One region of the Streptomyces sp. 63XJN7_1_ISO-PGPR-S23-121 genome, then DNA from elsewhere that is predicted to be linked to it. Evidence: riboswitches for the same ligand, from Rfam matches in the RefSeq annotation. Region 1 holds a riboswitch; the other holds the start of a gene.
The links. Region 1 has a riboswitch for cobalamin ahead of AC0VYN_RS09315 (energy-coupling factor ABC transporter permease). Riboswitches for the same ligand answer to the same signal wherever they lie in the genome.
Positions count from the first base shown of each region.

Region 2: it holds a riboswitch for cobalamin, as region 1 does, so the genes downstream of both, AC0VYN_RS05715 (ribonucleoside-diphosphate reductase subunit alpha) here and AC0VYN_RS09315 (energy-coupling factor ABC transporter permease) in region 1, are expected to answer to the same signal.

Region 1 is NZ_CM149653.1:2,074,580-2,079,456, reverse strand. Features, by position in the region: gene AC0VYN_RS09325 (chloride channel protein) at 1-1,237, shown strand, start outside; gene AC0VYN_RS09320 (potassium channel family protein) at 1,309-1,815, shown strand; cobalamin riboswitch at 1,937-2,120, shown strand; gene AC0VYN_RS09315 (energy-coupling factor ABC transporter permease) at 2,151-2,846, shown strand; gene AC0VYN_RS09310 (energy-coupling factor ABC transporter substrate-binding protein) at 2,843-3,184, shown strand; gene cbiQ (cobalt ECF transporter T component CbiQ) at 3,185-3,934, shown strand; gene AC0VYN_RS09300 (energy-coupling factor ABC transporter ATP-binding protein) at 3,931-4,779, shown strand; gene AC0VYN_RS09295 (MFS transporter) at 4,795-4,877, opposite strand, start outside.
Region 2 is NZ_CM149653.1:1,222,973-1,227,849, reverse strand. Features, by position in the region: gene AC0VYN_RS05730 (DUF3311 domain-containing protein) at 261-518, shown strand; gene mctP (monocarboxylate uptake permease MctP) at 515-2,143, shown strand; gene AC0VYN_RS05720 (GNAT family N-acetyltransferase) at 2,214-2,720, shown strand; cobalamin riboswitch at 2,773-2,912, shown strand; gene AC0VYN_RS05715 (ribonucleoside-diphosphate reductase subunit alpha) at 3,037-4,877, shown strand, end outside.

The sequences.
Region 1 (4,877 bases):
CTTCGTCGGCCTCCAGCACGAGCTCCAGCACTGGGTGTGGACGTCGCTGCCGAAGGCCGCCGGGTACGCCACCCCGCCCTGGTGGTGGCCGCTGCCCGCGCTGGTGCTGGCGGGGCTGATCCTGGCGCCGATCGTGACCCGGATGCCGGGCGGCGGAGGGCACGTGCCGGTGAACGGCCTGGGCCAGGCGCCGGTCGGGCCGGAGGCGCTGCCCGGTGCCGTCCTGGCCGCGCTGGCCACCCTGCCGCTCGGTGTGGTCCTGGGCCCCGAGGCACCCCTGATGGCCGTCGGCAGCGGTCTCGCCCTGCTCGCGGTGCGGCGGGTCGGTGCGCGCGCGGATCCGAAGGCGGGCGCGATCCTGGCGACGGCCGGCTCCACCGCCGCGATCTCCACCATCCTCGGCGGCCCGGTGGCGGCGGCCGTCCTGCTCCTGGAGGGCGCCGGGCTGGCCGGCACCCGGATGGTCGCCCTGCTGCTGCCCTGTCTGCTGGCCAGCGCGACGGGAGCCCTGGTCTTCACCGGCTTCGGGCAGTGGACCGGCCTGACCATCGGCGCGTTGTCGCTGCCCGACGTGCCGCCGGGCACCGACCCCGACGCCGGTGACTTCCTGTGGGGCATCCCGACGGCGGCGCTGATCGCGGTGCTGGTCACGCTGGCCCGCGCGCTCGGCCGCCGCACCAGGGCCTGGGCGGAGCACCGCACTGCCGTCCGCACCGTCCTGTGCGCCACGGCGGTCGGCGTCTGCATCACCGCGTACGCCCTGATCACCGGCCGTTCGCCGGCGGAGGCGGCGTTGTCGGGGCAGGCCGCCCTCGCCCAGCTCGCCGCGCATCCGCACGCCTGGTCCGTGGGCGCGCTGGTCGCGCTCGTCGTCTGCAAGGGGCTGGCGTGGGGCATCGCACTGGGCAGTCTGCGCGGGGGTCCGATCTTCCCCTCCCTGCTGCTGGGCGCGGCCACGGCCATGGCCTGCTCCGGTCTGCCCGGCTTCGGCGTGACCCCGGCCCTCGCCCTCGGCATGCCCGCCGCCATGGCCGCGGTGACGGGGCTGCCACTGGCCAGTTCGGTGCTCGCGGTACTGCTGATGGGCGCGGACGCGCACGAGCAGATGCCGCTGATCGTCATTTCGTCGGTGGTCGCCTTCGTCGTCGCCCAGGCGGTCCGCCGGAGCCCGCCGGAGCCCGGGCCTCCGGCGGGGGCGGGGACGCAGTCGCGTCCCCGGCCGGGGCCGGAGCGGTGACCGGACGCGGGGGCGGCGGGCGGGCGCACCGGACCGGGGCCGGTGCCTCCTGGCGTTCGGCGCGTCCCTGGGTGACGAGGGCCGGTGCGGTCGTGGCCCTGGTCGCCGCCTACTTCCTGCTGCCCCTCGACCGGCTGGGCCCCCGTCATCCGGTCCTGAGCTGGCTGTTGTTCGCTCTGGGCCTGGCGGCCGTGGCCGTACTGCTGCTGCGGCAGATCCGCCACGTCCTCACCGGCCGCACGGACACCCACCCCGGCGTGGCCATCTCCCTGCTGATCCTGCTGTCGGTGCACGTCTTCGCCGCGGCCTACTACCTCCTGGCCAAGCAGCCCGGTGCGTTCGACGGGCTGCACACCCGGGTCGACTCCCTGTACTTCACCGTCGTCACCCTGGCCACGGTCGGATACGGGGACATCACCCCGCGGGGCCAGACGGCGCGGCTCGTGACGATCCTGCAGATCGTCTACAGCTTCGTCTTCCTCACCGCCGCGGGGACGGCGCTGGGCCAGCAGCTGCGTTCCCGGGTGGTCCGGGACACCGACGGCGGCGCCCCCGACGGCAAGGGCACCTCGGGCTGAGATCTTCGCCACGCCGGGCGAGGGCGCGCGGCCCCGTACGACGCGGTGCCGGCGCGGAAGTCCCCGCGGCCCCCGGGGCCGGCCGCCGGGAGGCCCGCTTGTCACCACCCTCGTGGGCGCACTACTGTCGCCACGCCTTGGTGAACGGGAAATCCGGTGAAGTACCGGTGCGGCCCTCGCCACTGTGATCGGGAAGTCCGGCTCCGGCCCTCGCGGGCAGCCACTGGGTCCTTGTGACCCGGGAAGGCGGAGTTCGGGCGGTGGTACCCGTCAGCCAGGAGACCGGCCAAGGCGCGTCGTCCATCCACGAGGTGCTGGAGAGGGTCTGCTGAGCCATGCACATAGCCGAGGGCTTTCTGCCTCCGGCGCACGCGATCGCCTGGAGTGTCGCGTCCGCGCCGTTCGTCGTCCACGGAGTACGGTCACTCACCCGTGAGGTCAGGGAGCATCCCGAGAGCACGCTGCTGCTCGGGGCGTCCGGAGCCTTCACGTTCGTGCTGTCGGCCCTGAAACTGCCCTCCGTCACCGGGAGTTGTTCGCACCCCACCGGGACCGGTCTGGGCGCCGTCCTGTTCCGGCCGCCCGTCATGGCGGTCCTGGGCACGATCACCCTGCTCTTCCAGGCACTGCTGCTCGCCCACGGCGGGCTGACCACGCTCGGCGCCAACGCCTTCTCGATGGCGATCGCCGGCCCCTGGGCGGGCTACGGCACCTACCGCCTGCTGCGCCGGTACGGGGCGCCGCTGATGGTCACGGTGTTCTGCGCGGCGTTCGTCGCCGACCTGTCCACCTACTGCGTCACCAGCGTGCAGCTCGCGCTGGCCTTCCCCGACCCGGCCAGCGGGTTCCTGGGCGCGCTCGGCAAGTTCGGATCCATCTTCGCCGTCACACAGGTCCCGCTCGCGGTGAGCGAGGGCCTGCTCACGGTGGTCGTGATGCGGCTTCTGGTGCAGTCCAGCAAGGGAGAGCTGACCCGTCTGCGCGTGCTGCCGGCGAAGGCCGGCGAGCGTGAGGAGGCCGTCGTCCGATGAACCGCAACACGAAGATCAACCTCCTGCTGCTGCTCGCCGTGGCCGCGCTGGCGGTGCTGCCGCTGGCGCTCGGTCTCGGCGACCACAAGGAGAAGCCGTTCACCGGGGCCGACGCCGAGGCGGAGACGGCCATCACGGAGATCGAGCCGGACTACGAGCCGTGGTTCTCGCCGCTGTACGAGCCGCCGTCCGGGGAGATCGAGTCCGCGCTGTTCGCCGCGCAGGCGGCGCTCGGCGCGGGGGTGCTGGCCTACTACTTCGGTCTGCGCCGGGGCCGGCGGCAGGGCGAGGAGCGGGCGGCCGCCCGGCAGGACGCGAACGCGCCCGAAGGGGACTGAGTGCTGCCGATCGACGCGGCGGCGCACAGCAGCCGGTGGCGCCACCGGCACCCGGTGGACAAGGCGGTGCTCGGGCTGGGTCTGACCGTGCTCGCGATCTCGCTGCCGCCCTGGCCGGGCGCGGCGCTGGTCCTGGTCGCGGCGCTGGCGGTGCTGCTCGGCCCGGCGGGCGTGCCCCGGCGGCGGCTGTGGCGGGCGTACCGGGTGCCGCTGGGGTTCTGCGTGACCGGTGCCCTGCCGCTGCTGGTGCGGGTCGGGGGCCCGGGCGGCTTCGTGGGCGCGGCGGACGGCGGCGCGGTGCGCGCCGGGGAGCTGCTGCTGCGCACGTCGGCGGCCTCCCTCGGGGTGCTGCTGTTCGCGTTCACCACGCCGATGTCCGACCTGCTGCCCCGGCTGGTGCGGGCCGGGGTGCCCGCGCCGGTGGTGGACGTGGCGCTGGTGACCTACCGCATGAGTTTCCTGCTGCTGGACTCCGTGCGCCGGATCCGCGAGGCGCAGGCCGCGCGGCTGGGGCACACCACCCGGGCCGCGGCCTGGCGTTCGCTCGGCGGGCTCGGCGCCACGGCGTTCGTGCGGGCCTTCGACAGGGCGACGCGGCTGCAGGCCGGGCTCGCCGGGCGCGGCTACGACGGCACGCTGCGCGTCCTGGTGCCCGAGGCCCGGGTCTCCGTGCCGTTCACGGCGGCGAGCGTCGTGCTGCTGGCGGCGCTGGCCGTGCTCACCTTCGTACTGGAAAGGCCGTTGACGTGAACGAGCCCACCGAACCGGCCCTCGTCGCCCTGCGAGGTGTGTCCTTCGGGTACGAGGAGGGGCCTCAGGTGCTGACCGGCCTGGACTTCGAGGTGCGCGAGGGGCGCGCGCTCGCGCTGCTGGGCCGCAACGGCAGCGGCAAGACGACGCTGATGCGGCTGCTCAGCGGCGGACTGCGGCCGGGCGCCGGGCGGTTGACGGTCGACGGGCGGCCCGTGACGTACGACCGGGCCGGGCTGACCCGGTTGCGGACCACCGTGCAGCTGGTGGTGCAGGACCCGGACGACCAGTTGTTCGCCGCGTCCGTCGCCCAGGACGTGTCGTTCGGGCCGCTGAACCTCGGGCTGCCGGATCCGGAGGTCCGCTCCCGGGTCGGGGAGGCGCTCGCCGCGCTGGACATCGCCGGGCTGGCCGACCGGCCCACGCACCTGCTGTCGTACGGGCAGCGCAAGCGGGCCGCGATCGCCGGCGCGGTCGCGATGCGCCCCCGGGTGCTGATCCTCGACGAGCCGACCGCCGGGCTCGACCCGGACGGGCAGGAGCGGCTGCTCGACACCCTCGACCGGCTGCGGGCGGGCGGCACCACGGTGGTGATGGCGACCCACGACGTGGATCTCGCGCTGCGCTGGTCCGACGACGCCGCCCTGCTCACCCCGTCCGGGGTGCACACCGGCCCCACGGCGCCGACGCTGGCCCGCACCGACCTGCTCGGCCCGGCGGGACTGCGGCTGCCGTGGGGGGTGGCGGCGGCGCGGCTGCTGTGTGCCCGGGGACTGCTGGCGGACCCGGCCGGGGGCCCGCGCACGGCGGAGGACCTGGCGGCCCTGGCCGGGCCGGCCGACTGACCGTCGCCGCGCCGGTCAGCTCGTGGAGTCGCTGTACTCCGCGTCGCGGGCCGGTGCCGGCTGCTCCTCGGTCCGCCGCTGTGCGCCGCCGCGGCGGC
Region 2 (4,877 bases), 850 kb from region 1:
CGGCAAGATCCGAACGACACCCCCTGGGGTCCGTCGTTCGGGTCAGGCCGGCTGAGAGAGCCGGTGCGTCCCGGGCGTGCCACGCCCCGCGACGCCGGCGTGATCCGGACGACAGGCTCCAGGAGCCGCCCCGGCCGCGTGGCGTGCGACGTTGCGGTTGAGGACCGATATACGGACGAGGTCTTCCGCTTTCCAGACGCCGTCACCTACATTTTCGTGCGCACTGCACCAGGTGATCAGCGAGGGGACGGAGCCACCGCATGTCGCAAGCCCCGGAAGTGAACAGAGGGCCGACGGTGACGCCGGTGCGCGTCGTCATCGGCCTCTGTCTTGTCGCACCGTTCGTCGCCATGCTGTGGGTCGGGTCGTACGCCAAGACGGACCCCGCCCTCATCGGCATCCCGTTCTTCTACTGGTACCAGATGGCATGGGTGCTGATCTCCACCCTGCTCACGGTGACGGCGTACAAGCTCTGGCAGCGTGACCAGCGCGCCCGCCGGGAAGGCGGGACCAAGTGAACGACGGCGTGAACGGCGTCGCACTCGCCGTCTTCATCCTCTTCTTCGTGCTCGTCACCGCGATGGGCTTCCTGGCCGCCCGCTGGCGCAAGGCCGAGAACGAGCACAGCCTCGACGAGTGGGGCCTCGGCGGCCGCTCGTTCGGCACCTGGGTCACCTGGTTCCTGCTGGGCGGCGACCTCTACACGGCGTACACCTTCGTGGCCGTCCCGGCGGCGATCTACGCGGCCGGCGCGTCCGGCTTCTTCGCGGTGCCGTACACGATCCTGGTCTACCCGCTGATCTTCACCTTCCTGCCCCGCCTGTGGTCGGTCTCCCACAAGCACGGGTACGTGACGACCTCGGACTTCGTGCGCGGCCGGTTCGGTTCGAAGGGCCTGTCGCTGGCGGTCGCCGTCACCGGCATCCTCGCCACGATGCCGTACATCGCGCTCCAGCTGGTCGGCATCCAGGCCGTGCTCGACGTGATGGGCGTCGGCGGCGGGGAGGACACCAACTGGTTCGTCAAGGACCTGCCGCTGCTGATCGCCTTCGGTGTGCTGGCGGCGTACACCTACTCGTCGGGTCTGCGCGCCCCCGCGCTGATCGCGTTCGTGAAGGACACGCTGATCTACATCGTGATCGCCGTGGCGATCATCTACATCCCGATCAAGCTCGGCGGCTTCGACGACATCTTCGCCAAGGCGGGCGAGGCGTTCGGCCAGACCAACGAGGCCACCGGGAAGCCGCGCGGCGCGGTGGTGCCGGGCGAGGCGAGCCAGTGGACGTACGCCACGCTGGCGCTCGGCTCGGCGCTCGCGCTCTTCATGTACCCGCACTCGATCACCGCGACGCTGTCCTCCCGCAGCCGTGAGGTGATCCGCCGCAACACCACGATCCTGCCGCTGTACTCCCTGATGCTCGGCCTGCTCGCGCTGCTGGGCTTCATGGCGATCGCGGCCGGCGTCAAGGTGGACAACGGCCAGCTGGCGATCCCGCAGCTGTTCGAGGACATGTTCCCGGACTGGTTCGCGGGCGTGGCCTTCGCGGCGATCGGCATCGGCGCCCTGGTGCCGGCGGCGATCATGTCGATCGCGGCCGCGAACCTCTTCACCCGCAACATCTACAAGGACTTCATCAAGCCCGACGCCACCCCGGAACAGGAGACGAAGGTCTCCAAGCTGGTGTCGCTGCTGGTGAAGGTGGGCGCGCTGATCTTCGTCCTCGGCATGGACAAGACCGTCGCGATCAACTTCCAGCTGCTCGGCGGCATCTGGATCCTGCAGACCTTCCCGGCCCTGGTGGGCGGTCTGTTCACCCGCTGGTTCCACCGCTGGGCCCTGCTCGGCGGCTGGGCGGTCGGCATGGTCTACGGCACGGCCGCCGCCTACGGGGTCGCCTCGCCGACGCAGGCGCACTTCGGCGGGTCCTCGAAGGAGATCCCGGGCATCGGCGAGATCGGCTACATCGGCCTCACCGCCTTCGTGCTGAACGTCCTGGTCACCGTGGTCCTGACCTTCGTCCTGAAGGCCGTCAAGGCACCCGAGGGCGTCGACGAGACCCGGCCGGGCGACTACACGGCGGACGCGGGCGACCCGGGCGTCCAGACGGAGCTGCCCCCGGCCACCGCGGGCACCTCGCACTGATCCCCCGATCCGACGGGCCGCCGGAGAAATCCGGCGGCCCGTCGTCGTACCCGTGGGGCACACTCGGCCCATGGACTTCGTGATCAGACAGGCGTCACCCGACGAGTACCGGGCCCTCGGCGACATCACCGCCCGCGCCTATCTCGACGACGGACTGCTCGACTTCGGGGAGAGCGATTCCTACCTCGGCGAGCTGCGGGACGTCGCCAAGCGGGCCGCGGCGGCCCAGGTGCTCGCCGCCGCAGCGGACGGGCGGATCCTCGGCGGCGTGACCTTCGTGCCGTCCGGCGGCCCCATGGCCGACATCGCCCGGCCCGGCGAGGCCGAGATACGCATGCTCGCCGTCCACCACGAGGCGCGGGGACGCGGCGTCGGCGAGGCCCTCGTGCGGTCGTGCGTCGACCGCGCCCGGGCCGTCGGGGGCTGCGCACGCGTCGTGCTGTCGACGCAGCGGACGATGCGCACCGCCCACCGGCTCTACGAACGCCTGGGCTTCGTCCGCACGCCCGAGCGGGACTGGAACCCCGTGCCGGGGCTCGACGACATCACGCTGCTCACCTACCAACTGACGCTCTGACACCGGCGCGGCACAACATCTGGGGGTGCTCGCGGAACCCGGCACAAGATGTATGCTCATGCTCGCTGTCGCCGCAGGGGAATCCGGTGTGAATCCGGAACTGTCCCGCAACGGTGTACTCGTGTGTGTTCGCGTATCCGCGTGAGCGCCACGGGCTCGAGTCCGAGGACCTGCCGACAGTGCGCCCGGCCGTCCCGGTCCGGGTGCCATGACGTCCGGGCCTCGCGGAATGGGCCGGTGGACGCGACGCCGCGCGCGCTCGTGAGCTGCCCCCTGCCCTCCGCCTGGCCCCGTGCCGAGCGAGGGAGTGCCCCACGTGACCATCGCGCCAGCCGACCCGGCCTCAGTGTCCGCTGCGACGGCTTCTGCGATCCCCGTGACCGAGGAACCCGACGGACCCGGTGCCGCCCTGCTGCGGACCCTGACCGGCCTCACCGCCGACCTCCCCGACGCCGACCCCGGCCGGGTCGCCGCCGCCGCACTGCGCGGCCGGTCCGCGCGGGCCGACGAGGCGGAACTGCGGGAGCTCGCCACGGAGGCCGCGGCCGGTCTGATCTCGGAGGACCCGGTCTACTCCCGGCTGGCCGCCCGGCTGCTGACCCTCGGCATCCGCGCCGAGGCCGCCTCCCAGGGCGTCACCTCCTTCACCGAGTCCGTCGCGACCGGCCACCGCGAGGGCCTGATCGCCGACCGCACGGCCGGGTTCGTCCGGCTGCACGCGGCCCGCCTGGACGCGCTGACCGACCCGGCCGCCGACGACCGCTTCGGCTACTTCGGGCTGCGCACGCTGTACAGCCGCTATCTGCTCCGGCACCCGCTCACCCGCAAGGTCGTCGAGACGCCCCAGCACTTCCTGCTGCGCGTGGCCGCCGGACTCGCCGAGGACGACACCGACCGGTCGGTGGACGAGGTCGCCGCGCTGTACGGGCTGATGAGCCGCCTGGACTACCTGCCCTCCTCCCCCACCCTCTTCAACTCCGGCACCCGGCACGCCCAGATGTCGTCCTGCTACCTCCTCGACTCCCCCCTGGACGAGCTGGACTCCCTCTACGACCGCCTCCACCAGGTCGCGCGCCTGTCCAAGCACGCCGGCGGCATCGGCATCGCCTACTCCCGCGTCCGCGCCCGGGGTTCACTGATCCGCGGCACCAACGGGCACTCCAACGGCATCGTCCCGTTCCTGAAGACGCTGGACGCCTCGGTCGCCGCGGTGAACCAGGGCGGCCGGCGCAAGGGCGCGGCGGCGGTCTACCTGGAGACCTGGCACGCCGACATCGAGGAGTTCCTGGAGCTGCGGGACAACACCGGCGAGGACGCCCGGCGCACGCACAACCTGAACCTCGCGCACTGGATCCCGGACGAGTTCATGCGCCGGGTGGACGCGGACGGGCCGTGGTCGCTGTTCTCGCCCTCGGACGTGCCGGAGCTGGCCGACCTGTGGGGCGCGGAGTTCGACGCGGCCTACCGGGAGGCCGAGGCGAAGGGCCTGGCCAGGAAGACCCTCCCGGCCCGCGAGCTGTACGGCCGCATGATGCGCACCCTCGCACAGACCGGCAACGGCTGGATGACCTTCAAGGACACCGCCAACCGCACCGCCAACCAGACCGCCGAGCCGGGCCACGTCGTGCACTCCTCCAACCTCTGCACGGAGATCCTGGAGGTCACGGACGACGGGGAGACGGCGGTCTGCAACCTCGGGTCGGTCAACCTCGGCGCCTTCGTGACCGGCGGCGACATCGACTGGGAGCGGCTGGACGCCACCGTCCGCACCGCGGTCACCTTCCTGGACCGGGTTGTCGACATCAACTTCTACCCGACCGAGCAGGCGGGCCGCTCCAACGCCCGCTGGCGCCCGGTCGGCCTCGGCGCGATGGGCCTGCAGGACGTCTTCTTCCGGCTGCGCCTGCCCTTCGACTCCGCCGAGGCCAGGGCCCTGTCCACGCGCATCGCCGAGCGGATCATGCTCGCCGCGTACGAGACGTCCGCCGACCTCGCCGAGCGCAACGGCCCGCTGCCGGCCTGGGAGAAGACCCGCACCGCCCGGGGCGTGCTGCACCCCGACCACTACGACGTGCGGACGGCCTGGCCGGAGCGCTGGGCGGCGCTGCGGACGCGTATCGCGACGACCGGGCTGCGCAACTCGCTGCTCCTCGCCAT